Regions from separate parts of the Bradyrhizobium sp. 134 genome, predicted to be linked through region 1. Evidence: predicted binding sites of a transcription regulator. Region 1 holds the regulator's gene; the other holds the start of a gene.
What was found. Region 1 encodes PhoB, which activates phosphate uptake and scavenging genes when phosphate is short. Its sites were predicted from a motif close to TGTCATNNANCTGTCAT; they were not measured.

Region 1 (14,467 bases):
AAGGCCAGCGCGGACTGGAAGAGCAAGGTCGGTGAAGGTACCGCCGTCGAGTGGCCGGTCGGCGTCGGCGCCAAGGGCAACGAAGGCGTGTCGGGCAACATCAGCCAGACCAAGAACTCGATCGGTTACGTCGAGTACGCCTATGCCAAGCAGAACAAGCTGACCTACACCGGTCTCGTCAACAAGACCGGCAAGCCGGTGCAGCCCACCGTCGAAGCGTTCCAGGCGGCCGCCGCCAACGCCGACTGGGCCAAGGCTCCCGGCTACTACGTCATCCTGACCGACCAGCCCGGCGAGAAGTCCTGGCCGATCACGGCGGCGACCTTCATCCTCATGCACAAGGACGCCACCGACAAGGCGGCCTCGCAGGAAGCCATCAAGTTCTTCCGCTGGGCCTTCAAGAGCGGCGGCAAGGCGGCTGAAGAGCTCGACTACATCCCGATGCCGGACCCGGTCGTTCAGCTGATCGAGAAGACCTGGGCTGCCGACATCAAGAGCTAGGCTCGCGACGCTCGTGCCCCGGATGCGCTGCGCCGCATCCGGGGCACGGACCAACAAAAAACGTATACTATTTGGTACAGGGGATCGGCGTGGCAGAGATGGCCGTTCAGAGCGATGTAATCGACGACGCCGGACCGTATGATCGCGCCAAGGCCTTGAGCGCGTTCAAGCTCGGGGACGTCACCTTCTACTGGATCACGCGGCTCTCCGCGATCTCGGTGCTTCTGATCCTCGGCGGCATTATCCTTTCGCTGATCGTCGGCGCCTTCCCGGCGATGAAGGAATTCGGGGTCTCGTTCCTGTGGACGCAGCGCTGGGCGCCGTCCGCCGATCCGCCCGTGCTCGGCGCGCTCGGGCCGATGTACGGCACGCTCGTCACCTCCTTCATCGCGATGCTGATCGCCATTCCCGTGGGTCTTGGCATTGCGATCTTCCTCACCGAGCTCTGCCCGCAATGGCTGCGCCGCCCGATCGGCATGGCGATCGAGCTGCTCGCCGGCATCCCCTCGATCATCTACGGCATGTGGGGCTTCTTCGTGTTGGGGCCGTTCCTCGCCAACACGTTCCAGCCCTTCATGATCAAGATCTTCGACGGCGTGCCCGTGCTGGGCGCGATCTTCGCAGGTCCCCCGTCCTATCTCAGCCTGTTCAATGCCGCGCTGATCCTCGCCATCATGGTGCTGCCCTTCATCACCTCGATTTCGGTCGACGTGTTCAAGACAGTGCCTCCGGTGCTGAAGGAAGCCGCCTACGGCGTCGGCTGCACCACCTGGGAAGTCGTCCGCAGCGTGGTGATCCCCTACACCCGCGTCGGCGTCATCGGCGGCGTCATGCTGGCGCTGGGCCGCGCGCTCGGCGAGACCATGGCGGTGACCTTCATCATCGGTAACTCGTTCCGGATCTCGTCGTCGATCTTCGCCCCCGGCACCACGATCTCGGCGGCGATCGCATCCGAGTTCGCCGAGAGCGACGGCCTGCACCAGTCCGGCCTGATCCTGCTCGGCCTCCTGCTGTTCGTGCTGACCTTCTTCGTGCTCGCGGCGGCGCGGCTGATGCTGATGCGGCTGGAAAAGAAGGCGGGGAACTGACGCCATGAATCCGATCTATTCACGCCGCCGCCGCAAGGACATCGTCGTCCGCGGGCTCTGCATCGCCGCAACCGCCTTCGGTGTCACCTGGCTCGCGCTGATCCTGATTACGCTGCTCTACAACGGACTGGCCGGACTCAATGTCCAGCTGTTCACCGAGAACACGCCGCCACCGGGATCGAACGAGGGCGGACTGCTCAACGCCATCGTCGGCTCGCTGATCATGACCGTGATCGGCGTCGGCATCGGCGCGCCGCTCGGCATGTTCGCCGGCACCTATCTCGCCGAGTACGGCCGCAATGACCGGCTGACCTCGGTGATCCGCTTCATCAACGACATCCTGCTCTCGGCACCCTCGATCATCATCGGCCTGTTCATCTACGGCGCGGTGGTGGTGCCGATGCGCGGCTTCTCGGCGATCGCGGGCTCGCTCGCGCTCGCGGTCATCGTGATCCCGGTGGTGCTGCGCACGACCGAGGACATGCTGCTGCTGGTGCCGAACGCGTTGCGCGAGGCGGCCTCGGCGCTCGGCCTGCCGCGTTCGCTGGTGATCAAGCGGATCGCTTATCGCGCTGCCCGTTCGGGCCTCATCACCGGCGTGCTGCTCGCGACCGCCCGCGTCGCCGGTGAAACCGCGCCGCTGCTGTTCACCGCGCTGTCGAACCAGTTCTTCAGCCTCGGCCTGAACAAGACGATGGCAAACCTGCCGGTGACCATCAACAACTTCGTGCAGAGCCCCTATGCCTATTGGAAGCAGCTGGCCTGGAGCGGCGCGCTGCTCATCACCCTGACCGTTCTTGCCCTTAATATTTTCGCGCGCATCCTTGGCGCCGAGAGGACCGCAAAATGAGTGATCTTTCCGTATCGATGAGCGCGTCAGGTGGACTGCCGCACGCGGCAGTGCTGCCGGAGGCGCCCCCCAAGGTGACCGTGCGCAACCTGAACTTCTATTACGGCGAGCACCACGCGCTGAAAAACATCAACCTGACGCTCGGCGCCAACCGCGTCACGGCGTTCATCGGTCCGTCAGGCTGCGGCAAGTCGACCCTGCTGCGCATCTTCAACCGGATGTACGACCTCTATCCCGGTCAGCGCGCCACCGGTCAGCTCATGCTCGACCAGACCAACATCCTCGACGGCAAGCTGGACCTCAATCTGCTGCGCGCCCGCGTCGGCATGGTGTTCCAGAAACCGACGCCGTTCCCGATGACGATCTACGAGAACATCGCGTTCGGCATCCGTCTTTATGAGAAGATATCGAAGTCCGAAATGGACGGCCGCGTCGAGAAGGCGCTGCGCGGCGGCGCGCTGTGGAACGAGGTCAAGGACAAGCTCAACGCCTCCGGCCTGTCGCTCTCCGGCGGCCAGCAGCAGCGCCTCTGCATCGCCCGCACCGTCGCGGTGCGGCCCGAGGTGATCCTGTTCGACGAACCCTGTTCGGCGCTCGACCCGATCTCGACCGCCAAGGTCGAGGAGCTGATCCAGGAGCTGTCCGAGGATTACACGATCGCGATCGTCACCCACAACATGCAGCAGGCGGCGCGCGTCTCCGACAAGACCGCCTTCATGTATCTCGGCGAGTTGATCGAGTTCGACGACACCAGCAAGATCTTCACGTCGCCGTCCGACCGGCGCACGCAGGATTACATCACCGGCCGGTTCGGCTAGGAGACGCGACATGGGTTCTGAACATACCGCAAAGGCCTTCGACACCGACCTCCAGGAACTCACGCGCCTGGTCGCCGAGATGGGTGGCATCGCCGAGCGCATGATCGTCGAGTCCGTCGACGCATTGATCCGCCGCGACGTCCCGCTCGGCCAGCGCGTCGTCGCCATCGACACTGAACTCGACGCGCTGCAGAAGCGCATCGAGGAACGCGCGGTGCTCACCATCGCCCGGCGCCAGCCAATGGCGGTCGATCTGCGCGAGATCGTCGGCGCCATGCGCGTCGCGACCGATCTCGAGCGCATCGGCGACCTCGCCAAGAACATGGGCAAGCGCGTTGCGGCGCTGGAGACGGACTTCCATCCGCTCAAGCTGTTCCGCGGCCTCGAGCACATGACCGACCTCGTGCAGCAGCAGGTCAAGTCGGTGCTGGACGCCTATGCCGCGCATGATTTGCCGGCGGCGATGGCGGTGTGGAAGGGTGACGAGGAAGTCGACGCCATCTGCACCTCGCTGTTCCGCGAGCTCCTTACCTACATGATGGAGGATCCGCGCAACATCTCGTTCTGTATTCACCTGATGTTCTGCGCCAAGAACATCGAGCGGATCGGCGACCACGCCACCAACATCGCCGAGACCGTGTTCTACATGATCGAGGGCCAGGCGATCACCGACAAGCGGCCGAAGGGCGACATGACGACCTTCGCCAGCACGGTACCGAACACCTGAAGACTTAAGGGAGCGACGACCCGATGGGCGCACGCATTATGGTGGTTGAGGACGAGGAAGCCCTGACCGAGCTTCTCCGCTACAACCTCGAAGGCGACGGCTATGACGTCGAGACGGTGATGCGCGGCGACGACGCCGACACCCGCCTCAAGGAGCACATCCCCGATCTGGTCGTGCTCGACTGGATGCTGCCGGGCCTGTCAGGCATCGAACTGTGCCGGCGGCTTCGCACCCGTCCCGAGACCAAGCAGCTCCCGATTATCATGCTCACCGCGCGCGGCGAGGAGAGCGAGCGGGTGCGGGGTCTTGCGACCGGCGCCGACGATTACATCGTCAAGCCATTCTCGGTGCCGGAGCTGCTGGCGCGCGTGAAAGGCCTGCTGCGGCGCGCAAGCCCCGAGCGGCTCGCCACCGTCCTTGCTTTTGGCGACATCGAGCTCGACCGCGACAAGCGCCGCGTGGCGCGCTCGGGCCGGCCGATCGATCTCGGTCCGACCGAATATCGCCTGCTGGAGTTCTTCCTGGAGCACCCGGGACGGGTGTTCTCGCGCGAGCAACTGCTCGACAGCGTCTGGGGCCGCGACATCTATATCGACGAGCGCACCGTCGACGTGCATATCGGCCGCCTGCGCAAGCTGCTCAATCTCGGCCGCGAGCAGGACCCGATCCGCACCGTCCGCGGCGCTGGTTACGCGCTGGATGATCGGTTTGCCAAGGCGGAGCAGGTGTAGGGTTGCAGCCTTGTTTGTTGGCAAGCTGTCCCCGAATTCTTCGACGTCGTCCCGGACAAGCGAGCGAAGCGAGCGCTGATCCGGGACCCATAACCACCGAACGTGGTTTGGCGAAGACTCGGAATGACCCCTTTCGCGCAACAACTGCGCGCTCGGAGTATGGGTCCCGGCCCCCGTGCGCAATTGGCCGGGACGACACTGAAATCGTTGAGCCGTCTTCGCGCGACGACTTGCGGTAATTAGCGCGGCCCCGGCTTCACCGGTGCACGCCGCCGATCCGACGCCGGCTGGTACGCGACGCGCGAGTGCTGGGCGCAATAGGGCAGGCCGGACAGCGCCCGTCCACCGCAGAAGAAGAAGTCCGGGCTCGAGGGATCGCCGACCGGCCAGTGGCAGGTCGCCTCGTTCAATTCCAGCAGCGACAGCCGCTGGCTCATCGGCACCACGTTGTCATAGGTGACCGGATCCGGCTCAGCCTCGACCTCGAAGGCCTGCGCCAGCGCGGTGTTGCCGCGCGAGATCGGGCGGCTCACCCGCATCATGTGCTGCGCGGGGCGCGCCTTGCGCGGTCGGGGCGCTGCCGACGAAGGGCTCTTGGCGCGGCCCGAGAGGCCGAGCCTGTGCACTTTGCCGATTACGGCATTGCGGGTCACATTGCCGAGCTCCGCCGCGATCTGGCTGGCCGAAAGTCCGGCCTCCCAGAGCTTTTTCAGCTGCTCGACGCGATCATCGGACCAGGTCAAAACCGTCATTGCACCCTTTCCCTCGCTGCGCGCCAGCCATCCTGGGGCCTCGTAGCGAATGCCTAAGCCTTCAAAAACCCGTGCCGCCAGAATCCCTTAAGGCTCGCCGGGCGCGTCTTGAACGCCCGAACGTTTACGCCGGTACATAAGGACTTAAAGATCAGAACCACTGCACGAGATGTCGTATCTGACAATCCAAACGCTACAATATGGCGTGACTCCCGCGCAAGAGTCCGCCGACTCGCTTCCACATGTTCCGTGACTAAATCCCGCAAAATCGGCACCGCAAGACTACGGATTCAGCGTTTCGCGAGGCTTTCCGGGCGGCATTGACACCCGTTTCACCAAGCCTAAGATAGTCGCACGTGCCGCCCGCAAGAGGCGGCACGTTTCGTTTTCCGGGCCGGTCGATGGTGCGTTGCGCAATGCACGCTCACACCGTCCGCAACATTCAAGTGACCGTCATGACTAACAGCGCAGCGCCGCATTTGCTCCCCGTTTTCGCCAGGTCCGACCTCGGTTTCGAGCGTGGCGAAGGCTGCTGGCTGATCGCGACCAATGGCGAGCGCTATCTCGATTTCACCTCCGGGGTGGCGGTGAATGCGCTCGGCCATGCCCATCCGGCGCTGGTCGCGGCGTTGCAGGAGCAGGCCACGAAGCTCTGGCACATGTCGAACCTGTTCCAGAGCCCGGACGGCGAAAAGCTCGCCGCGCGCCTGTGCAATGAAAGTTTTGCGGATTTCGTGTTCTTCTGCAATTCCGGCGCCGAAGCGCTGGAATGCGTGATCAAGGTGGTGCGCCGTTATCACGCCGCGAAGGGCCATCCCGACCGCTATCGCATGATCACCTTCGAAGGCGCGTTCCATGGCCGCACGCTGGCGACGCTGGCCGCGACGGGTTCGGCAAAATATCTCGAAGGTTTCGGCCCCCCGATGGAGGGCTTCGACCAGGTTGCGCATGGCGATCTCGAGGCGGTGAAAAAGGCGATCGGTCCGCAGACCGCCGGAATCCTGATCGAGCCGATCCAGGGCGAGGGCGGTGTCCGTTCGGCAACGCCTGCCTTCCTGAGGGCGTTGCGCCAGCTCTGCGACGAGAAGGGTCTGTTGCTCGCCTTCGACGAGGTGCAAACCGGCATGGGTCGCACCGGCGATCTGTTCGCGTACCGCCGCCTTGGCGTCGAGCCCGACGTGATGTCGCTGGCCAAGGCGCTCGGCGGCGGCTTCCCGATCGGCGCGTGCCTTGCGACCGCGGAAGCGGCGTCCGGCATGACACCGGGCTCGCACGGCTCGACCTTCGGCGGCAATCCGCTCGCGATCGCGGCTGCGAACGCCGTGCTCGACGTCATGCTCAAGCCCGGCTTCTTCGACCACGTGCAGAGGATGTCGCTGTTGCTGAAGCAGAAGCTCGCTTCCGTGATCGACCGCCACTCTGATGTCGTCAGCGAAGTGCGCGGCGAGGGCCTCCTGATCGGCATCAAGGCCGTGGTGCCTTCGGGCGATCTCGTTGCCGCCTTGCGCGCCGAAAAGCTGCTCACCGTCGGTGCCGGCGACAATGTCGTGCGTTTCCTGCCTCCTTTGATCGTCACCGAAGCCGAGATCGAGGACAGCGTCGGGCGGCTCGAGCGCGCCTGCACCGCGTTATCCGGCAACAAGCGGGCGGCAAGCTGATGAGCAAGTCGCCCGATAATACACCCAAGAAAACACCGAAGCACTTCCTCGATATCAACGAGCTGCCGCTGTCGGAGCTCAAGCGCATGCTCGCCGCGTCCACCGCGATGAAGGCGAAGCAGAAGGCGCATCAGCCGGTCAGGCCGCTCGAAGGCAAGACGCTGGCGATGATCTTCGAGCGCCCCTCGACGCGGACGCGGGTGTCTTTCGATGTTGCCATGCGCCAGCTCGGCGGCGAGCCCATCATGCTCACCGGTGCCGAGATGCAGCTCGGCCGCGGCGAGACCATCGCCGACACCGCGCGGGTGCTGTCGCGCTATGTCGACGCCATCATGATCCGCATCCTCAATCACGATGCCCTGCTGGAGCTTGCGGCGAACGCCACCGTACCCGTCATCAACGGCCTGACGCGGCGCTCGCATCCCTGCCAGGTGATGGCCGACCTCATGACCTACGAGGAACATCGCGGCCCGATCGAGGGCAAGACGGTGGCCTGGACCGGAGACGACAACAACGTGCTGGCGTCCTGGGCGCACGCCGCCGAGCGTTTCAAGTTCCAGCTCAATGTCGCGACGCCTCCGGAGCTCGCCCCGAAAAAAGCCATGCGCGACTTCATCAAGGCGACCGGCGCGCCGATCATGCTCGGCACCGATGCCGAAGCCGCCGTGCGTGGGGCCGATTGTGTCGTGACCGACACCTGGGTGTCGATGGGGGACAAGGAAGGCGAGCACCGCCATAACGTGCTCAAGCCCTATCAGGTCAATGCCCAGCTGATGTCGCTGGCCCAGCCCGATGCATTGTTCATGCACTGCCTGCCCGCCCATCGCGGCGAGGAGGTCACCGACGAGGTGATCGACGGTCCGCAATCCGTCGTGTTCGACGAGGCCGAAAACCGCCTGCACGCGCAGAAGGGCATTCTGGCCTGGTGCTTCGACGCGGTGAAGTAGATCGACGCGGGCGAGCTAACTTTCCGTCGTCCCGGCGAAGGCCGGGACCCAGACCGCGGAATCTCTCTTGTGGCAGATCGGCGGAGGCAACGAGTTTTCGCCAAACCAATATTCGTGGTTATGGGTCCCGGCCTTCGCCGGGACGACACCGAATTTGCCGTATCATGATCAAACCAGTGTCCAGATGAGCTGCTCCGAACCCCTTCCAATTCCGCCTTCCGACCCCAGATAAAGCGCCATGGTTTCCCAATCCCCTGACATGAAAACCGGGCCCGAAGGTCCGGTTCGCGCGCCATCCGCGGTTCCGATCGATGACGCTGTGCTGCCCTACGAGGTCGACGCGCTCGATGTGCGCGGTCGGCTGGTGCGGCTTGGTCCGGCGCTCGACGAGATCCTGACCAAGCACGATTACCCGGCGCCGGTCGGCAAGCTGCTCGGCGAGGCCATCGTGCTGACCACGCTGCTCGGCTCGGCGCTGAAGTTCGAGGGCCGCTTCATCCTCCAGGCCCAGACCGACGGTCCGGTGTCGTTCCTGGTCGTGGACTATCAGGCGCCGGATCGTCTGCGCGCCTATGCGCGCTACGACGCCGCGCGCCTCGGCGATGCAAAGGATTCCGGCGCGCTGCTGGGGCACGGTCATCTCGCCATGACCATCGACCAGGGCCCCGACATGAGCCGCTACCAGGGCCTGGTCGCGCTCGACGGCGGCAGCCTGGAAGACGCCGCTCACGAATATTTCCTGCGCTCCGAGCAGATCCCGACCCGCGTGCGTCTCGCCGTCGGCGAGGAGTGGCGCTCGAACGACGGCGGCAAGCATCGCTGGCGCGCCGGCGGCATGCTGATGCAGTTCCTGCCGAAGGCGCCCGAGCGCGCGCGGCAGGCCGATCTGCATCCCGGCGATGCGCCCGAAGGCGTCGAGGTGCATGCCGTCGCTGAAGACGATGCTTGGGTCGAGGCGCGCTCGCTGATCGAGACCGTCGAAGATGTCGAGCTGATCGATCCGGAGCTGTCCGGCGAGCGGCTGCTCTACCGTCTGTTCCACGAACGCGGCGTGCGCGTGTTCAATCCGCTGCCCTTGAAGGCGCAATGCTCCTGCTCGCGCGACGCGGTGGCATCGATGCTGAAGAGCTTTTCGTCCGACGATCGTGCCGCGATGGTCAAGGACGACAAGGTCGTCGTGACCTGCGAGTTCTGCAGCTCGGTGTACGAGTTCACACCGGACGAGGCGGGCGTCGAGGACGCGTAGCGCGGTGCTGTAGTGCCGGAGGGCGGGTAAAGCGAACCGTGCCCACCATCTCAGACCCTAATTCAACACCCGCTTGTTGTCCGGGCTGTCCAGCGAGAACGTCGGCACGTCGATCTCGAAGCGCTCGCCGGTTGCGCTGACCATCTGGTAGCGGCCGGTCATGAAGCCCGAGGCGGTCGTGAGCGGCACGCCGGAGGTGTATTCGAAGCGTTCGCCGGGGGCGAGCGTCGGCTGCTCGCCGACGACGCCCTCGCCCTTCACCTCCTGCTGCCGGCCGGTGGCGTCGGTGATGATCCAGTGCCGCGTCTTGAGCTGCACGGTCTCGTCGCCGGAATTGGTGATGACGATGGTGTAGGACCAGAAATAGCGGGAGCGGTCGGCCGACGACTGCTCCGGAACAAAGTTCGGCTCGACGGTCACTTCGATCTGGCGGGTCACGGCGCGGTACATGATTGCCATCATACCGAAATCTGCTCGGGAACCAAACGCCGGAGGCGGTCCTGGCGACATCGTCCCGCCAGAATTCGCAGGGAAGTACACGTCCAAGTGTCTTTGCATGTGATCCGGGCGCTTTGCGAGATGACGGCCGGACCGGTACACTCCTTGCCACGTCGCGATTTGCGGAAGGGTTTTTAGCCCCCGATGACCATTGCCGACCAAGTGACGGGATCGACGATCGCGGGAACCGCCAAACCTGTGGAGGTCAAATCCGCGGGTGCGAAGCCGCGCGCGGCATCGCCGGCCATTTCGCTGCCCGCCATCGGCGAGCGCGAACTCCGGCTCGACCTGTTCCGCGGCCTGGCACTGTGGCTGATCTTCATCGACCATTTGCCGCCGAGCCTTCTGACCTGGTTCACGATCCGCAATTACGGCTTCAGCGACGCCACCGAGATCTTCATCTTCATCTCCGGCTATACCGCCGCCTTCGTCTACGGTCGGGCGATGCTGGAGTCCGGCATCGTCGTCGCCACCGCGCGCATCCTGCGGCGCGTCTGGCAGATCTATGTCGCCCACGTCTTCCTGTTCACGATCTTCCTTGCCGAAATCTCCTACGTCGCGACCAGGTTCGAGAACCCGCTCTACACCGAAGAGATGGGCATCATGGATTTCCTCAAGCAGCCCGACGTCACGATCGTGCAGGCGCTGCTGCTGCGCTTCCGCCCCGTCAACATGGACGTGCTGCCGCTCTACATCGTGCTGATGCTGGCGCTGCCCTTGATCCTGTGGCTTATGAAATGGCGCCCCGACGTAACGCTCGGTCTCTCGGTCGCGCTCTACGCGGTGACCTGGGAATACGATCTCTACCTGTCGGCCTATCCGAACGGCTTCTGGGCCTTCAATCCCTTCGCCTGGCAATTGCTGTTCGTGTTCGGGGCATGGTGCGCGCTCGGGGGTGCGCGACGGATGTCGCACATTCTCGCTTCGCGGGTGACGATGTGGATCGCGATCGCCTATCTGGTCGCGGCATTCTACGTGACGCTGACCTGGTATGTGCCGCAGCTCTCCCACTTCATGCCGAAGCGGCTCGAGCAGTGGATGTATCCGATCGACAAGGCCGACCTCGACGTGCTGCGCTTCACGCATTTCCTGGCGCTGGCCGCGCTCACCGTGCGCGTCCTGCCCCGGGACTGGCCGGGCCTGAAATCGCCCTGGCTGCGGCCGCTGATCCTGTGCGGCTCGCATTCCCTGGAGATATTCTGTCTCGGCGTCTTCCTAGCCTTTGCCGGCCATTTCATCCTGGCCGAAGTCTCGGGCGGCCCGGTGATGCATGCGCTAATTAGTCTCTCCGGAATCCTGATCATGTGGGCCATGGCCTGGCTGATTTCGTGGTACAAGCGGGTGGCTGACAAGAGCGGTTCGAAAACCAAGAGCGCCGTCGGCAGCGCCGATATGGCGGGAGGGGGCTGATGAAGGCGAAGGTTTTCCTGAGCCTGATCCTGCTGTGCGGTGGTCTCGCCGCGCCTCCGGCGCGCGCGGACGATGCTGCGCCTGCTGCTTCGGCGGCACCTGCTGCTTCAGCCGCGCCCGCAGCCTGCGAATTGCCGTCCTATCTGCTCACCAGCGAAAGCCAGCTTCCCAAGGTCGCCGATGCCATCAAGGCCGGCAAGCCGCTCGAAATCCTGGTCATCGGCAGCCGCTCGACCACGATTCCGGCCTCCGAGGACGCTTCTTATCCGGCGCGGATGCAGGCCATCCTGAAGGAGAAGCTGCCGCCGACCGAGACTGTGCACGTCTCCGTAGAAATACAGAGCAAGAAAACGGCTGAGGAGGCGGCCGCCAGCTTCGTTAAGCTGATGGAAGCAAAAGCGCCTACTTTGGTCATCTGGCAGACCGGGACCGTGGATGCTATCCGAGCCATTGATCCCGACGATTTTCGTGGCGCGGTGACCGAAGGGGTTGTTGCGTTGCAAAAGGCAGGGGCTGACGTCGTCTTGATGAATCTGCAGTATAGTCCGCGTACCGAAACCATGATCTCGGTGCCGCCATACCTCGACAATATGCGGGTGGTGGCGCAGGAGCACGATATTCCGCTGTTCGATCGTTTCGCGATCATGCGGCAGTGGAATGATCAGGGGCAGTTCGACCTGTTCAGCCCGTCGCGCGGGCCTGAGCTGGCGAAACAGGTCCATGATTGCCTTGGCCGGGCGTTGGCACAGTTCGTGATCGACGCTGCCCATCTGGAGCCGGCCCAGCAGCAAAATTGAGGTCTAGCGTTAATGAGTTCTCTCCGCCCTTTTTGCCTGACGGCATGGCTGGCTGTGCCCGCAGCAGCGGTGCTGCTGTTGCTGAGTCCGGCCTCGCAGTCGCGCGCGCAGACGCAGGCCGCGCAGGCAACACCGGCCCCGCAGCAATCGGCTGATCCGGCTCCCGCTTCACCGTCCCAGACCACCGTCGCAGCGACGTCCCCCGACCAGCGCGGCATCACGGCGCGCGCCATCGACAAGGTGAAGCAGGTCGCGAAATCCGCCGGCGACATCTTTAGCCGCGTCCCCTGCCTGTCGCCGAAGGGCGGCGCGAAGGCAATGGGCTCGCTGCCGCATGTCGCGGGCAAGCTCGTCGCCGGCCAGCCCGTCGTCATCGTCGCATTCGGCTCGTCGTCGACCGCGGGATTCGGCGCGAGCTCGCCGGAGTTCAACTATCCCAATCGCCTTGCCGCGCAGCTGCACCGGCACTATCCGACTGCCGACATCACCGTCGTCAATGCCGGCGTCGGCGGCGAGGACGCACCCGAGATGATGAAGCGCCTCCAGAAAGAGGTGATCGACGTGCATCCGGATCTGGTGATCTGGCAGGTCGGCACCAATGCCGTGCTGCGCAATCTCGATCCCGGCGATACCGCCAAACTGGTCGAGGACGGCATCAGCCGCATCCAGGCTGCCGGCGGCACCGACGTCGTGCTGGTCGATCCGCAATATTCGCCCGCCGTCAACCAGCGCGCGGACAGCGCCGGCAAGATGGTGAAGTTGCTCGGCAAGGTCGCCGAGCTTCGTCATGTCGGCATCTTCCCGCGCTTCGAGGTGATGCGCGACTGGCACGAGAAGCAGTCGATTCCGGTCGAGAGCTTCGTGATCGCCGACGGCCTGCACATGAACGATTGGGGCTACGCCTGCTTCGCCCAGCTCCTCGGCGACGACATCATCCGCTCTGTCGGCCAGATCAAGCTCGGCGTCAACGTGCCCGCGGACGTGCGGACCTATCGGCCGATGTAAGCATCGGTGCGTAGGGTGGGCGAAGGCGCGCTCTTCGCGCGCCGTGCCCACCATCCATCGGCGCTGCCATCGTGAATGGTGGGCACGCTTCGCTTTGACCACCCCACGATGTCGAATGCGTGGCTACGCCTTCTCCAGCGCCGCGGTCAGATCCTCGATCAGATCGTCCGCGTGCTCAAGCCCCGCCGAGAAGCGGATGAAGCCCTCGCTGATGCCGAGCGCGGCGCGGTCCTCCGGCTTGAGGCGCTGATGCGTCGTCGTTGCCGGATGCGTGACGAGGCTCTTGGCGTCGCCGAGATTGTTCGAGATCTTGGCAAGCTTGAGCTCGTTGAGCACGCGGAACGCCGCCTGCTTGCCGCCCTTGACCTCGAGGCCGACCAGCGTCGAGCCGCCGCGCATCTGCTTCTTCACCAATGCGGCCTGCGGATGATCGGCGCGGCCGGGAAACACCAGCCGCGAAATCTTCGGATGGCTCGCCAGCACGTCCGCGATGCGCGCCGCCGTCTCGGTCTGCGCGCGCACGCGCACGGCGAGCGTCTCTAGGCCCTTGAGCAGGACCCATGCGTTGAACGGCGAGATCGACGGGCCGGTCTGGCGCATGAAATTGTGGATGTGCTCGGCGATGAACGCTTCCGAGGACAGGATGATGCCGCCGAGACAGCGGCCCTGGCCATCGATGTGCTTGGTCGCGGAATAGACCACGACGTCGGCGCCGAGCGCGAGCGGGCTCTGCCAGATCGGGGTGGCGAACACGTTGTCGACGACGAGCCGCGCGCCGCCGCTGTGCGCGATTTCGGCGATGCCGGGAATGTCGAGTACATCCAGCGTCGGGTTGGTCGGGCTCTCCAGGAAAAACGTCTTGGTGTTCGGCTTCATGGCGCGCTGCCACTGGTCGAGATCGAGGCCGTCGACCAGCGTGGTCTCGATGCCGTAGCGCGGCAGCAAATCCTGCACGACGTAGAGACACGAGCCGAACAGCGCGCGCGAGGCCACGACGTGATCGCCGGCCTTGAGCGGCGCCAGGATCGCGGTCGTCACCGCGGCCATGCCGGTCGCCGCCGAACGTGCCGCTTCGGCGCCTTCGAGCTCGATCATGCGCCGCTCGAACATCGCGATGGTCGGATTGGAGTAGCGTGAATAGATGAAGCCGGGGTCCTCGCCCTTGAACCGCGCCTCGCACTCCTCGGCGCTGTTGTAGACGTAGCCCTGGGTCAGGAACAGCGACTCTGACGTCTCGCCATATTGCGAGCGCAGGGTACCGGAATGAACCAGGCGAGTTTCGGGACGGTAGGACGCGGTTGGCGCCGGGGACTTCGACATAGGACCTCCTGGAGTGACCATCGAAAATGGTCACAAAAAAACCGGCCTGGAATATCTCCACGGGCCGGGATCACAGAGGTCCCCGGCCTGTTTAGCGACTTATTTAACGTGGCTGCAAG
Region 2 (14,467 bases), 380 kb from region 1:
ATCACATCGGCGCCCGCTTTCGGCAGCGCCTTGATGATCTCGAGCGAGGTCGCCGGATCGGGATCGCCGGCCATCACGAAAGTGACAAAGGCCGCGCGGCCGGCTTTCTTCAGCTCGGCGAAACGGGTGTCGATACGCGTGGTCACTTGCTCTTGCCCCGCAGGATGTCGCCGACCTGCGGGACGTCCTTGTCGCCGCGGCCGGAGAGGTTGACGACCATCAGGTGATCTTTTGTCTGCTTCGGCGCGAGCTCCATCACCTTGGCGATGGCATGTGCCGGCTCGAGCGCGGGGATGATGCCTTCCAGCTTTGACAGCAACTGGAACGCTGCGAGCGCCTCGTCGTCGGTCGCGGAGAGATAGTTCACGCGGCCGATCTCGTGCAGCCAGGAATGCTCGGGGCCGATGCCGGGATAGTCGAGGCCCGCGGAGATCGAATGCGCGTCCTGGATCTGGCCGTCCGCATCCATCAGGAGATAGGTGCGGTTGCCGTGCAGCACGCCCGGACGGCCGCCGGCGATCGATGCCGCATGCAATTGCGTCAATCCGTGGCCCGCAGCTTCGACGCCGAAGATCTCGACGGTGGAATCGTCGAGGAACGGATGAAACAGGCCCATCGCGTTGGAGCCGCCGCCGATACAGGCGACCAGCGAATCCGGCAGCCGGCCTTCAATCTCCTGCATCTGCGCCTTGGTCTCGTTGCCGATGATCGACTGGAAGTCGCGCACCAGCGTCGGATAGGGATGCGGACCCGCGACCGTCCCGATGCAGTAAAACGTGTTGTGCACGTTGGTGACCCAATCGCGCAACGCCTCGTTCATGGCGTCCTTCAGCGTGCGCGTGCCCGACTGCACTGGAATGACCGTTGCGCCCAGCATCTCCATGCGGATGACGTTGGGCTGCTGCCGCTCGGCGTCGACGGCGCCCATGTACACGATACATTCGAGGCCGAAGCGCGCGCACAGCGTCGCGGTGGCGACACCGTGCTGGCCGGCACCGGTCTCGGCGATGATGCGCTTCTTGCCCATGCGTCGCGCCAGCATGATCTGGCCGAGCACGTTGTTCACCTTGTGCGAGCCGGTGTGGTTGAGCTCTTCGCGCTTGAGGTAGATTTTCGCGCCGCCGAGATGCTCGGTCAGACGCTCGGCGAAATAGAGCGGCGAGGGCCGGCCGACATAATTCTTGAGATAGCCGTTCATCTCGGTCTGGAAGGCCGGGTCGGCCTTGGCCTCGGTGTAGGCTTTCTCCAGATCGAGGATCAGCGGCATCAGGGTTTCGGCAACGAAGCGTCCGCCGAAAATGCCGAAATGGCCGCGCTCGTCGGGGCCGCTGCGATAGGAATTGGGTTTTACAACATTCATCGGACGCTCAACTCTTGACTTGCATCTTGGCTTGCGCGCGCGGCGCGAATGAAGGCCTTGATCATCTCGGGGTCTTTCACGCCTGGGGCGCTCTCGACACCGGAGGAGACGTCGACGCCACCGGCCCGGGTGACGCGAACGGCTTCGGCGACGTTGTCGGCGCTGAGGCCGCCCGAGACCATATACGGCACCGCGAGCTCCAGGTTTCCGAGCAGATGCCAATCAAACGGTGCACCGAGGCCGCCCGGCCGCGTTGCGTCCTTCGGTGCGCGCGCATCGAACAGGATGCGTTCGGCAACCTCTGCGTAACCGGGCAGCACGGCGAGATCGGCTGATGTTGCGACCGGCACGACCTTCATCACCGGACGACCGAACCGTTGCCTGATGTCGCGCAGCCGGGCCACGCTCTCCGTGCCATGAAGCTGGAACATGTCCGGCGACAGCGCGTCCATGATGTTGTCGAGCGTGGCATCGTCGGCATCGACAGTGAGCGCGACCTTGAGCGCGCGCCGCTTCACCTGCCGGCCGAGCTCCCGGCCGGCTTCCAGCGACAAATGTCGCGGCGACGGCGGGAAGAACACGAAACCCACCATGTCGGCACCCGCCTCGAGCGCCGTTTCGAGCGTCTCGGGCGTGGACAGGCCGCAGATTTTGACGAGCAAGGACATGTTCTCGACGGATATGGGCTCAAAGCAAATGGAGGCCGCAGGTCCGCGGCCGGAAAACGGGCTTTTCGGTTGCGGCCGCTTCTACAACGTCGCGCGCTGCTTGTCTCGCCCGACGGACCCGTAAAGCCCCACCCCGGAGGGAACGGGGAGGCGCTGGGACTCAGGCCTTGCTGCGGCAGACTGGGCCCGCAGATCGGCCAGCTCGCCTCGCGCGGCCCGCGCATCCGCGTCATGCCGGCGCGCAGCACGCCGCCAGTGCCGCTGGCCCAACCAGACGGCACAACCACCCGCGACCACCCCGAGCGCAGCCACCACGATCAGGAGCAGGAACAGCGGCAGCGTGACCGAGAATGACGGGTCGTTGGACACGAAGGGATCGAACGAGACCGTGACGAAATGCCGGTTGGCGACGGCAAAGACCATCAGGATCAGGCCCAGCGGAATCACGACCAGCGCGGTCAGGAATTTTCGCATCTCGGCTCGCTCGCCTTGAATCAAGGTTGCGGCCGCATCGCTGGCGACCGCGGGAAACCCTGAGGTGGACCTCAGTCTGGCGCGCCTGGATCCGGATGGTCGCGATTCAGCCGTTCGCGCATTTCCTTGCCGGTCTTGAAGAACGGAACGCTCTTCTGATCGACAGGCACATGGGCGCCCGTGCGCGGATTGCGCCCTGCGCGTGCAGGGCGATGCTTGACCGAGAAGGCACCGAAGCCGCGCAACTCGACGCGGTCACCGCGCGCGAGAGCCGCTACGATCTCTTCGAGAATCGCATTCACAATGTTCTCGACATCCCGCTGGTACAGATGCGGGTTGTGCTCGGCGATACGCTGAACAAGTTCGGATTTGATCATCGAGAGATAGGACCCGGGAGCGTGCGGACGACCATTTCCGTGAAAATACCGTGATCTGTCAAGACGCTAAATGAAGGTTGAGCGTCGTGAAAATACGTGACAAATGCCGAAAAAGCAGGCTGGCCCTGCACGCGCCGAACGGGAAAAACCTCTGGGGCTCGCCCGGTTCCAGTCAGTTCGACGCCGGCTGCCACAAGGCGAGCATTCCATCCATTCCGAGCCGATCAACCGCCTGCACGACGCCGGTTTGCGCGATTTGATGCGCAATCGAGCCTAAACCCAGTGCTTCCAGCGTCACTGCGGTCGCCGTCTTGAGGAACGGCAGATCGCTGAAGCGCGGCTGCAGCTTGTAATCGCGCACGGAGAGCCCCTTCTTGACGCCCTTCTGCTCGACCAGCCAGGTCACCGCGGTCTTCTCGTCGCCGATCTGATCAATCAGCTTGAGATCGATGGCCTGGCGTCCGGTGAAGACACGGCCATCAACCACTTTCTCGAGCTGCGTGTCATCCATGCCACGCCGTTCCTTCACCAATCCCTTGAACCAGGCATAGGAATCCTTCACCAGCGCATCGAGCGCCGCCCGTGCCTCGGGGCTGGTCGGCTCGAAACCGTTGGGCGCGGCCTTCAGCGGCGTGGATTTTACCTCCTCCACCTTGACGCCGACGGTCTTCAACAGCTCCGAGACGTTCGGGAATTGGAACAGCACGCCGATCGAGCCGACCAGCGAGCTCTGCTGGGCGATGATGTGATCGCTCGCGATCGCGGTGATGTAGCCGCCGGAGGCGGCGAGGCCTTCGACGACCACGACGAGCGGCTTCTTTGCCTTCAGCCGTACCAGCGAATCATAGAGCTGCTCAGAGCCGGCGGTGGTGCCGCCCGGCGAATTGACGTGAACGATGACGGCGGCAGCCTGCGAATTCTCCAGCCGCTCCAGCGCCTGCGTGCGATCGGAATCGCTGCGGATCAGGCCGTCGATCTGGACCCGCGCGATCGAGCCAGCGGACGCGAACGTGCCGCGCGCACCCGGCGTCGCGACCAGCGCGAAACCTGCGATCGCCGCGACCGCGATCAGCGCGGCCAATACGCGCCAGAACGTCAGCTTGCGGCGGATCCTGCGGCGATCGACGATGATGTCCGAATCGAGCGACATCTCAATATCTCCAAATGAAAGGCCAAGCGCGTTGTGCCGTCGCAGCGTCAGCATTGGCTTATCTGGATACATCAATTGCGGCGCAATTAGAAGAAAACAAGGCCGGCTGCCGCGTAGCCCGATTGGAGGCGGTAGCCCGGAGGAGCGAATCGCAATCTAGGCGAATCCCGCCGGCCGCACGAATCCCGGATTTCGCTTCGCTCAATCCAGGCTACGGCCTCAACAACAAAAAAAGCCCCGGCTTGCGCCGGGGCTTTGATGCAGCGAAACCTGCGTTTCGCTTACTTGGTGTCGCGGTTCTTGAGCGCGGTGCCGAGGATGTCGCCGAGCGTCGCCCCCGAATCGGAGGAGCCGTACTGCGCGATGGCTTCCTTCTCTTCGGCGACTTCGAGCGCCTTGATCGACACCTGGACCTTGCGGGCCTTCTTGTCGAACTGGATCACGCGGGCATCGACCTTCTCGCCGACGGCGAAGCGTTCGGCGCGCTGATCGTTGCGGTCACGGGCGAGCTCCGAGCGCTTCACGAAAGTGGTGAAGTCGGTACCGGTGATCTTGACCTCGATGCCGCTCTCCTTCACTTCGATCACTTCGCAGGTCACGACCGCGCCCTTCTTGACATCGCCCGGCTCGGCGAAGGGGTCGCCTTCGAGCTGCTTGATGCCGAGCGAAATACGCTCCTTCTCGACGTCCACATCGAGCACCACGGCCTTCACCATGTCGCCCTTCTTGTAGTTGTCGATCACCTGCTCGCCCGGCTGTTTCCAGTCGAGGTCGGAGAGATGGACCATGCCGTCGACGTCGCCCTCGAGGCCCAGGAACAGACCGAACTCGGTCTTGTTCTTGACTTCGCCCTCGACCGTCGAACCGGTCGGGTGACCTTCGACGAAGACCTCCCACGGGTTGCGCATGGTCTGCTTGAGGCCGAGCGAGATGCGGCGCTTGACGGAATCCACTTCCAGCACCTGCACTTCGACTTCCTGCGAGGTCGAAACGATCTTGCCGGGGTGCATGTTCTTCTTGGTCCACGACATCTCGGAGACGTGGATCAGGCCTTCGATGCCCGGCTCGAGCTCGACGAACGCGCCGTAGTCGGTGATGTTGGTGACGCGACCGGTGAAGCGGGCACCCAGCGGGTACTTGGCTTCGATGCCCTGCCACGGATCGTCCAACAGCTGCTTCATGCCCAGCGAGATGCGGTGCGTCTCGTGGTTGATCTTGATGATCTTGACCTTCACGGTCTGGCCGATCGAGAGCACTTCGGTCGGATGGTTGACGCGGCGCCACGCGATATCGGTGACGTGCAGCAGACCGTCGATGCCGCCGAGATCAACGAACGCACCGTAATCGGTGATGTTCTTGACCACGCCGTCGATGACCTGACCCTCTTCGAGGTTCTGCACCAGCTCCTGACGCTGCTCGGCGCGAGTCTCTTCGAGAACCGTGCGGCGCGACACGACGATGTTGCCGCGGCGACGGTCCATCTTGAGGATCTGGAACGGCTGCGAGTTGTTCATCAGCGGCGCAACGTCGCGGATCGGACGGATGTCGACCTGCGAACGCGGCAGGAAGGCCACGGCACCGTCGAGGTCGACGGTGAAGCCGCCCTTGACCTGGTTGAAGATAACGCCGTTGACCTTCTCGTTGTTCTGGAAGGCCTTCTCGAGCTTGCCCCAGCTCTCTTCGCGGCGCGCCTTGTCGCGCGACAGCACGGCTTCGCCGAGGGCGTTCTCGATCCGGTCGAGGAACACTTCAACCTCGTCGCCGACCTTGAGCTCGCTGTCACGGCCGGGGCCGGAAAATTCGCGCAGGGCAACGCGGCCCTCGGTCTTCAGGCCGACGTCGATGACGGCCATGTCCTTTTCGATTGCAACAACCTTGCCCTTGATGACTGAGCTTTCCTGCAGGTTGCCGCCTGCGAAGGACTCGTCGAGCATCGCGGCGAAATCGTCGCGCGACGGGCTATAGGTATCAGCAGAAGTCGAAGCCATTTGTTCTCCAGTTGCGGATGTCATGCCGGCCGTTGGGTTCTTGGGCGCACCGTACGCGCAGTGTCGGAAGGTCCGCAGAACCTTCGAGCGACCGCTCGCTGCTCCGACCTGGAGGGCGGAACAGCGGAAGCGGGCCGGCTGAGGCCCGCGCATTCGATACGTGGAAATCTTTTGTCCGGAACCTGGATCGCGTCGGCCCCAAGCAGGGACCGAGAGTATCGACCTCAAAGAGCGGGAGCGGGCGCTTCCTCCAATGACGGCAGCGGCTTAACCCCGCGACCGGCCCGCTCGGACGGCCTCGATAATGTCGATGGCGGCCCGGACGCCGCCTTCTATATCCAGTTGGGAGTTATCTAGCAAGTAAGCATCCGCGGCCGGCTTCAGGGGGGCGATCGCCCGGTTCTTGTCGCGTTCGTCGCGCTGGATGATGTCGGCGAGCACGGCCGCCTCGTCGGCCTCCTCGCCCCGCGCCTTGGCCTCCATGGTCCGGCGGCGGGCACGGACCTTGGGGTCGGCCACGACGAAGATCTTCACGTCGGCATCGGGGCAGATCACCGTTCCAATATCCCGACCGTCGAGCACGGCGCCGGGCGGATCGGCGGCGAATTGCCGCTGAAAGCTGACCAGGGCCTCGCGCACCCTTGGGATCGCCGAGACGATGGAGGCGCCCTCGCCGGCCTTCTGGGTCTTCAGGGCGGGATTGCCGAACTTCTCGGGATCGAGTTCCAGCGCCGCAGCGACCGCGGCTGCCTCGTCCCGGAGATCATGACCGGACTGCATCAGGGAATAGGCCACCGCGCGATAGATCACGCCGGTATCAAGATGACGGTAGCCGTAATGGTGGGCAAGACGCTTGCCGAGCGTGCCCTTGCCCGACGCCGCGGGCCCGTCGATGGCGATGATCATGAAAACTCGGCCCCAAGCGAACGCATCATCGGGATGAAATCCGGGAAACTGGTGGCGATGAAGGCGGTGTCATCGACGGTCACCGGCTGGTCCGACGCGCAGCCCATCACCAGCGCGGACATCGCGATGCGATGGTCCATGTGGGTGGCCACAACGCCGCCGCCGGGAACGTGGCCGCGGCCTTCGACGATCAAATCGTCGCCGGAGACCTCGACCTTGACGCCGTTGACGCGGAGCATGGCGGCGGTGGCTTCGAGACGGTCGGATTCCTTGACGCGGAGCTCCTGGAGGCCGCGCATGATGGTCGTGCCCTCGGCGAAGGCGGCCGCCACCGCCAGCACCAGATATTCGTCGATCATCGACGGTGCGCGCTCCGGCGGCACCTCGACACCGCGCAATTTCGAGGCGCGTACGCGCAGCTTTGCCATCGGCTCGCCGGCGTCGCCGCGAACTTCACTTTCCTCAATCGAGGCACCCATTTCGCGCAGCGTGGTGAAAAGACCGGTGCGCAGCGGATTGGTCATGACATCGGACAGGACGAGGTCGGAACCTTCGACGATCAGCGCAGCAACGATGGGGAACGCCGCCGATGAGGGATCGGCGGGCACGACGACATTGGCGCCATGCAGCTCAGGCTGCCCCACGAGCGTGATACGGCGGCCGTGCTGACCTTCCTGCACCGAGGTGATCTCGGCGCCGAAATGCTTGAGCATCAGTTCGGTGTGGTCGCGACTGGCCTCGGTCTCGATGACGGTCGTGGTGCCCGGCGCGGCCAGACCGGCGAGCAGCACGGCGGATTTGATCTGGGCCGAGGCCACCGGCGTCTTGTAGGTGATCGGCAGCGGATCGCGCGCACCCTGGACGGTCAGCGGCAGGCGGCCGCCCTCGCCGCCGGAGACGACCTTCGCACCCATCTTTTCCAGCGGGTCCAGAATCCGGCGCATGGGCCGGGTGCGCAGCGAGGCATCGCCGTCGAAAATCGCAGAGATCGGGCAGCCCGCGACGGCGCCCATGACGAGCCGGCAGCCGGTGCCGGAGTTGCCGAAATCCAGCGGTACTTTGGGCTCCCCGAAGCCCGCGACACCCACACCGTTCACCTTCCAGGCGAAATCTCCGGTGCGCTCGACCCTGGCGCCCAGCGCCTGCATGGATTTGGCGGTGTTGAGGACGTCCTCGCCCTCCAGGAGGCCCGAAATTCGTGTCTCTCCGACCGCGAGCGCGCCGAGGATGAGGGCACGGTGGGAGATCGACTTGTCTCCGGACACCCGTACTTTCCCGGTCAGGGGGCCGCTGGCGCGCGACTGGAGCGGCGTCGGCTTGTCGGAATCGGTCAACTCTGTGTCCTTGGATAGGCCCGAAACGTCCCTGCGGGACTCGCGGGGCAGGTACCACATGGTCTCCCCGTCGTCACGGGCATGTCGTTCTCCCGCAATGCGCTATTGACAGCGGGCCGCCAACTAGCCAAGTGAAGCACCGCTTTTCAGACATTTCCAGGATTCCTCTGCCGTGGCCAAGTCCGAACTCGGAACTAAACGTATTTGCCCGACCACGGGCAAAAAGTTCTATGACCTCAACAAGAATCCGGTGATCTCGCCCTATACCGGGGAAGTCGTGCCGATCGCGCCCATCGCGCCGGCGCGCGCGCCCCGCGGCGCCGAAGCCCGCCACGCAGCCGCTGCCGCAGACGCCACGCCGGAGCCGGCGGAGGTCGAGGAGGTCTCGCTCGAGGAGGCCGATGCCGAGGAGAACACCGGCAAGGTCAAGGCCGTCGTGCCCGAATCCGAGGACGACATCGAAGTCGATGAGACCATCGAGGACGATGACGACGACGATTCGACCTTTATCGCCGACGACGAAGAAGGCGATGAGGACGTGACCGACATCATTGGTGATGTCGGCGGTGACGAAGAGACTTGAGATAATTCCAGAACTGTGGTTCTGGGTCTTTCCCGACGCGTCGCCCAAGGCGCGTCGGACGGTTAAGGGGCCATAGCTCAGCTGGGAGAGCGCTTGCATGGCATGCAAGAGGTCGGCGGTTCGATCCCGCCTGGCTCCACCACGCTTCGCCCTTCAGGCTACGCGTGGCGCAGCCGCGCACAGCCTGAAGGGCGAAGCGTGGTGTCCGGCGAAGCCCGAAGGGCGAAGACGGACTGGTGAGATTCCGACACAGCGGCTGCCCAGGCGATAATCGTCAATGTGGTACGTCTACATCCTCCGCAGCATCGAATTTCCTGAGCAGGAATACGTTGGGCTACGGAAGATCTGAAGCGCCGGATTCCAGAGCACAATGCTAGCAAATCCACCCACACCGCCAAGTTCAAGCCTTGGATGCTGATCTGGTACTGCGCCTTCCCTGACAAGCACAAAGCGCTCGCTTTTGAAGCGTACCTGAAGTCTCACTCCGGCCGGGCGTTCACAAAGAAGCGGCTGTCCTAAGCACGCAAACCTAACCCCTACTCCCCAATCACCGCATTCAACCGATCGCGCAGCGCCACGATCTCGTCCTTCATCGCGACCAGTTCCGAGACTGAGCAGTCCGTCGCCGCCAGGATCGATTGCGGCACGGCGCGCGCCTTGTCCTTCAAGGCTTGGCCCTGCGGCGTCAACGCGATCAGCACCTGACGTTCGTCCTCGCTCGAGCGCGTGCGCTTGACGAGGTGGGCCGCCTCGAGCCGCTTGAGCAGCGGCGTCAGCGTGCCCGAATCCAGGTGCAGCTTTTCGCCGATGCTCTTCACCGGCACGTCGTCGCGCTCCCACAGCACCAGCATCACGAGATATTGCGGATAGGTCAGGCCGAGCCGATCCAGCAGCGGCTTGTAGACGCGGTTGAAGGCATGCGCGGCCGAATAGACCGCGAAGCAGATCTGGTTGTCGAGGCGAAGCGGCGCGTCCGCTGCCGAATGTTTCCGGGGCATCGAGAATCTCACGGGACTTGCTCCATTCTGGGGCCGGCCGGCGGCATATTCAATTGCGAACAATTAAATGTGAGGCACTGTAATTTAAATTGCGCACAATCTAATTGCTTGCGATAAGGATTGCACCCCACCCGAGAAACACAGGGAGACGAAAATGTCAGTGAACGTCCTCTACAAGACCAGCGCAAAGGCCACCGGCGGCCGCGACGGCCATGCCGCGACCCTCGATGGCGCGCTCGACGTCAAGCTCACCACGCCGAAGGAACTCGGCGGCGGCGGCGGTGCCGGCAACAATCCCGAGCAGCTGTTTGCGGCGGGCTATGCCGCCTGCTTCATCGGCGCGATGAAGTTCGTGTCCTCGCAGGGCGGCCCCAAGGTTCCGGCCGACGCCTCCGTGACCTCGACCGTCGGCATCGGCCCGCGCGCGGCCGGCGGCTTCGGTCTCGACATCGACCTTGCCGTCTCGCTGCCGGGCCTCGCCCGCGCGGAAGCCGAGGCGCTGGTCGAGAAGGCGCACCAGGTGTGCCCGTATTCCAACGCGACGCGCGGCAATGTCGACGTTCGCCTGACGGTCGTCTGATCGGGTAGCTGAAGCGGCTGGCCCGGGATCCTCTCGGACCGGCCGCTTCCCATGATTTGCCATCCCGCGGGATTGCGGCGAGCGGCCTGCATGACGCCCTACGCGGGAAGCCATTGCCGGCCCGGACGAACCTCGTTAGGCCTGTGATCAATATCGACACAGGGGACGCGAAGGGATGACTGAAGCCGCCAGTTCTGGAGCTGCCACGGGCGCAATGAGCGGCCTGCGCGTCATCGATCTCACGCGCGTGCTCGGCGGTCCCTATTGCACCCAGATCCTAGCCGACCATGGCGCCGACGTGATCAAGGTCGAGCCGCCCGCCGGCGACGAGGTACGCGACTGGGGCCCTCCCTTCCACGAAGAAGACGCGGCCTATTTCATCGGCATCAACCGCAACAAGCGCTCGATCGGCCTCGACCTCGCCTCCGAGGGCGGCCGGGCCGTGCTGCTCAAGATGCTGGAGAGCGCCGACGTCCTGATCGAGAACTTCAAGCCGGGCACGCTGGAGAAATGGGGCATCGGGAACGAGGTGCTCAGCAAGAAATTCCCGCGCCTCGTGCATTGCCGGATCTGCGGCTTCGGCGCCGACGGCCCGCGCGGCGGCAACCCCGGCTATGACGCCATCATCCAGGCCATGACCGGCATGATCGCGGCGACCGGCTCGCCCGAGAGCGGGCCGATGCGCATCGGCGTGCCGCTGGTCGACATCGGCACCGGCCTCTATGCGGCGATCGGCATCCTGATGGCGCTGTCGGAGCGGCAGCGCTCGGGCCAGGGCCAGTTCCTGGAGACCACGCTGTACGAGACCGGTCTCGCCATCATGCATCCGCACACCGCGAATTATTTCATGCATGGCAAGCCGCCGTCGCTCACTGGCAACGAGCATCCCAACCTCGTGCCTTATGCGATCTTCCCGACCAAGACCGACAACATCTTCATCGGCGTCGGCAATGACGGCACCTTCCGCAAGCTCGCCAAGGAGATCGGCAAGCCCGAGCTCGGCACCGATCCGCGCTTTGCGCGCAACAAGGACCGCATCGCCAATCGCGAGGCACTGCGCGCCGAGCTCGCCGCCGTGTTCAGCCAGCACGAGGCCGAGCCGCTGTGCAATCGCCTGCTCGCCGCGGGCCTGCCCGCAGGCCCCGTGCAGAAGATCGACCAGGCGTTGACCAACCCGCACACGATCGCGCGCGGCGATATCATCGAGAAGGATTGGTACAAGGGCGTGGCATCCCCGATCCGGCTCGATCGCAGCAAGCCGAGCCTGCGGCGCCTGCCGCCGAAATTCAGCCAGCACGCGGCCGAGGTGCTGGGCGAATTCGGCTACTCCAGGTCCGAGATCGACGCGATGGTCGAGCAGGGCACGGTCTGCGGACCCGAGCGCAAGCGCTAGCGCCTCGCCTTCCACATCCGACGGCAATGCCGCACTGCGGTGCGGGGCGCTCTGTGCATCGCGAACGGAGGACGCTGCTCGCGCGGCATTCGCCTATTTGACAGCTTCCCTTTTCCAGCGCTTGCCGCTTTCGTTTCGGCCGCTTACACAGTCATGTGAACGTCATATGGCGCTGCTAGCGCAAGCGATCATTTTTGACGGCCCAAGGGAGGTTTACTTGATGGCTCTTCGACACTTTGGAGCGGCTGCCGCTATTGCACTCACGGTTGGACTATCGGCCTCACCGGCCTTGGCCGTGACCGAAATCCAGTGGTGGCACGCGATGACCGGCGCCAACAACGACGTCATCGTCAAGCTCGCCACCGACTTCAACGCGTCGCAGAGCGACTACAAGGTGATCCCGACCTACAAGGGCAACTATCCCGATACGATGAACGCCGGCATCGCGGCATTCCGCGCCGGCAACGCCCCGCACATCATGCAGGTGTTCGAAGTCGGCACCGCGACCATGATGGCCGCGACCGGCGCCGTGAAGCCCGTCTACAAGCTGATGGCCGACGCCGGCGAGAAGTTCGACCCCAAGATCTACCTGCCCGCCATCACCGGCTATTATTCGACGTCGAAGGGCGAGATGCTCTCATTCCCCTTCAACTCGTCCTCGACCGTGATGTGGGTGAACCTGGACGAGCTGAAGAAGGCGAACGTCGAGATTCCGAAGACCTGGCCCGAAACGTTCGAGGCCGCCAAGAAGCTGAAGGCTGCCGGTCACGACACCTGCGGCTTCTCGGGCTCCTGGATCACCTGGGTCAATCTCGAGCAGCTCTCGGCGTGGCACAACGTGCCGCTCGCCAGCAAGGCCAACGGCCTCGACGGCTTCGACACCGTGCTCGAGTTCAACGGACCGCTTCAGGTCAAGCACCTCGAAACCCTGGTCGAGCTGCAGAAGACCAAGACCTATGACTACGCCGGCCGGACCAACACCGGCGAGGGTCGCTTCACCTCCGGCGAGTGCCCGATCTACCTGACATCGTCGGCGTTCTTCGGCAACGTCAAGGCGCAGGCCAAGTTCGCCTTCACCGCCGTGCCGATGCCGTATTATCCCGACGTCAAGGGCGCGCCGCAGAACTCGATCATCGGCGGCGCTTCGCTGTGGGTGATGGGCGGCAAGTCGGCCGAGGAATACAAGGGCGTCGCAAAGTTCCTGACCTTCCTCTCGGACACCGATCGCCAAGTTTATATCCACAAGGCCTCGGGCTACCTGCCGATCACCAAGGCGGCCTATGCCAAGGCGAAGGAAGAGGGCTTCTACAAGGATCAGCCCTATCTCGAGACCCCGCTGCTCGAGCTGACCAACAAGGAGCCGACCGAGAACTCCCGCGGCCTGCGCCTCGGCAACATGGTGCAGCTGCGTGACGTCTGGTCGGAAGAGATCGAGCAGGCGCTGGCCGGCAAGAAGACCGCCAAGCAGGCGCTGGATGCCGCCGTCGAGCGCGGCAACACGATGCTGCGGCAGTTCGAAAAGACCGCCGTCAAGTGAGGCAATGAGCGGCAGGCCGCGACCCGGTCTGCCGCTCTGCTGGCATCATGCAAAAGCAAGCCATTTTCCAGTCAAGGCTGTTACCGTACGCGCTGGTTGCGCCGCAGCTCGCGATCGTCCTGATCTTCTTCTATTGGCCGGCCCTGCAGGCGGTGATCCAGTCCTTCCTGCTCCAGGATGCGTTCGGTCTGTCGACCACCTTTGTCTGGTTCGAGAATTACGTCGAGCTGTTCAAGGACGCGGCCTATTTCGAGGCGATCGTCCGAACCTTCTTGTTCTCGTTCGCCATCGCCGTCTCGTCGCTGTCCTTCGCGCTGCTGCTCGCCGTGATGGCGGACAAGCCGCTGCGAGGTTCGATGCTCTACCGCACGCTCCTGATCTGGCCCTATGCGGTGGCGCCGCCCGTGGTCGGCGTGCTCTGGATCTTCATGCTGCATCCCTCGCTCGGCGTGCTCTCGCGCTATCTTCGCAACATGGGCATCGACTGGAATCCGCTGCTCGACGGCGACCAGGCCGCGGCGCTGATCATCCTCGCCGCCGCGTGGAAGCAGATCTCCTATAATTTCCTGTTCTTCCTCGCCGGCCTGCAGGCGATCCCGAAGAGCGTATTCGAGGCCGCTGCGATCGACGGCGCTCGTCCGATGCGGCGGTTCTGGACCGTGACCTTCCCGCTGCTGTCGCCGACCATCTTCTTCCTGCTGGTCGTCAACATCGTCTACGCCTTCTTCGACACGTTCGGCATCATCGACACCATGACCCGCGGCGGTCCCGGAACGTCGACGGTCACGCTGGTCTACAAGGTCTATTCCGACGGCCTGCTCGGCGGCAATCTCGGCAGCTCGGCCGCGCAGTCGGTGATCCTGATGGTCATGGTCATCGTGCTGACCGGAATCCAGTTCCGCTTCGTCGAACGCAAGGTGACCTACTGATGGTCGAGGAAGAGGGCTTCCGGCGCTACGTCGCCCACATCATCCTCTGGATCGGGATCGCGGTCGTCGCCTTCCCGGTCTACATCGCGTTCGTCGCCTCGACCCAGGACAACGCGCTGATCGCCAACGGGCAGATGTCGCTGCTGCCGGGCGGTCATTTCTTCGAGGTCTACTACCAGACCATTTTCGT

Region 2: a site for PhoB is predicted at 11,961-11,977, ahead of ugpB (sn-glycerol-3-phosphate ABC transporter substrate-binding protein UgpB). Genes of this name have one in related genera too.

The regions. Positions count from the first base shown of each region.
Region 1 is NZ_JADPKX010000034.1:800,207-814,673, forward strand. Features, by position in the region: gene pstS (phosphate ABC transporter substrate-binding protein PstS) at 1-501, shown strand, start outside; gene pstC (phosphate ABC transporter permease subunit PstC) at 600-1,589, shown strand; gene pstA (phosphate ABC transporter permease PstA) at 1,594-2,439, shown strand; gene pstB (phosphate ABC transporter ATP-binding protein PstB) at 2,436-3,257, shown strand; gene phoU (phosphate signaling complex protein PhoU) at 3,268-3,984, shown strand; gene phoB (phosphate regulon transcriptional regulator PhoB) at 4,008-4,715, shown strand; gene IVA75_RS13385 (GcrA family cell cycle regulator) at 4,955-5,467, opposite strand; gene IVA75_RS13390 (aspartate aminotransferase family protein) at 5,923-7,125, shown strand; gene argF (ornithine carbamoyltransferase) at 7,125-8,072, shown strand; gene IVA75_RS13400 (Hsp33 family molecular chaperone) at 8,311-9,318, shown strand; gene apaG (Co2+/Mg2+ efflux protein ApaG) at 9,376-9,780, opposite strand; gene IVA75_RS13410 (OpgC domain-containing protein) at 9,961-11,226, shown strand; gene IVA75_RS13415 (SGNH/GDSL hydrolase family protein) at 11,226-12,023, shown strand; gene IVA75_RS13420 (SGNH/GDSL hydrolase family protein) at 12,036-13,028, shown strand; gene IVA75_RS13425 (O-succinylhomoserine sulfhydrylase) at 13,152-14,348, opposite strand; SAM riboswitch at 14,419-14,467, opposite strand, start outside.
Region 2 is NZ_JADPKX010000034.1:424,342-438,808, reverse strand. Features, by position in the region: gene trpA (tryptophan synthase subunit alpha) at 1-146, opposite strand, end outside; gene trpB (tryptophan synthase subunit beta) at 143-1,360, opposite strand; gene IVA75_RS11795 (phosphoribosylanthranilate isomerase) at 1,357-2,028, opposite strand; gene IVA75_RS11790 (lipopolysaccharide assembly protein LapA domain-containing protein) at 2,110-2,502, opposite strand; gene IVA75_RS11785 (integration host factor subunit beta) at 2,574-2,879, opposite strand; gene sppA (signal peptide peptidase SppA) at 3,052-4,029, opposite strand; gene rpsA (30S ribosomal protein S1) at 4,311-6,017, opposite strand; gene cmk ((d)CMP kinase) at 6,285-6,923, opposite strand; gene aroA (3-phosphoshikimate 1-carboxyvinyltransferase) at 6,920-8,257, opposite strand; gene IVA75_RS11760 (TIGR02300 family protein) at 8,430-8,840, shown strand; tRNA gene IVA75_RS11755 (tRNA-Ala) at 8,907-8,982, shown strand; partial or broken gene IVA75_RS11750 (GIY-YIG nuclease family protein) at 9,118-9,359, shown strand; gene IVA75_RS11745 (MarR family transcriptional regulator) at 9,377-9,838, opposite strand; gene IVA75_RS11740 (organic hydroperoxide resistance protein) at 9,993-10,418, shown strand; gene IVA75_RS11735 (CaiB/BaiF CoA-transferase family protein) at 10,594-11,811, shown strand; gene ugpB (sn-glycerol-3-phosphate ABC transporter substrate-binding protein UgpB) at 12,032-13,348, shown strand; gene ugpA (sn-glycerol-3-phosphate ABC transporter permease UgpA) at 13,396-14,277, shown strand; gene ugpE (sn-glycerol-3-phosphate ABC transporter permease UgpE) at 14,277-14,467, shown strand, end outside.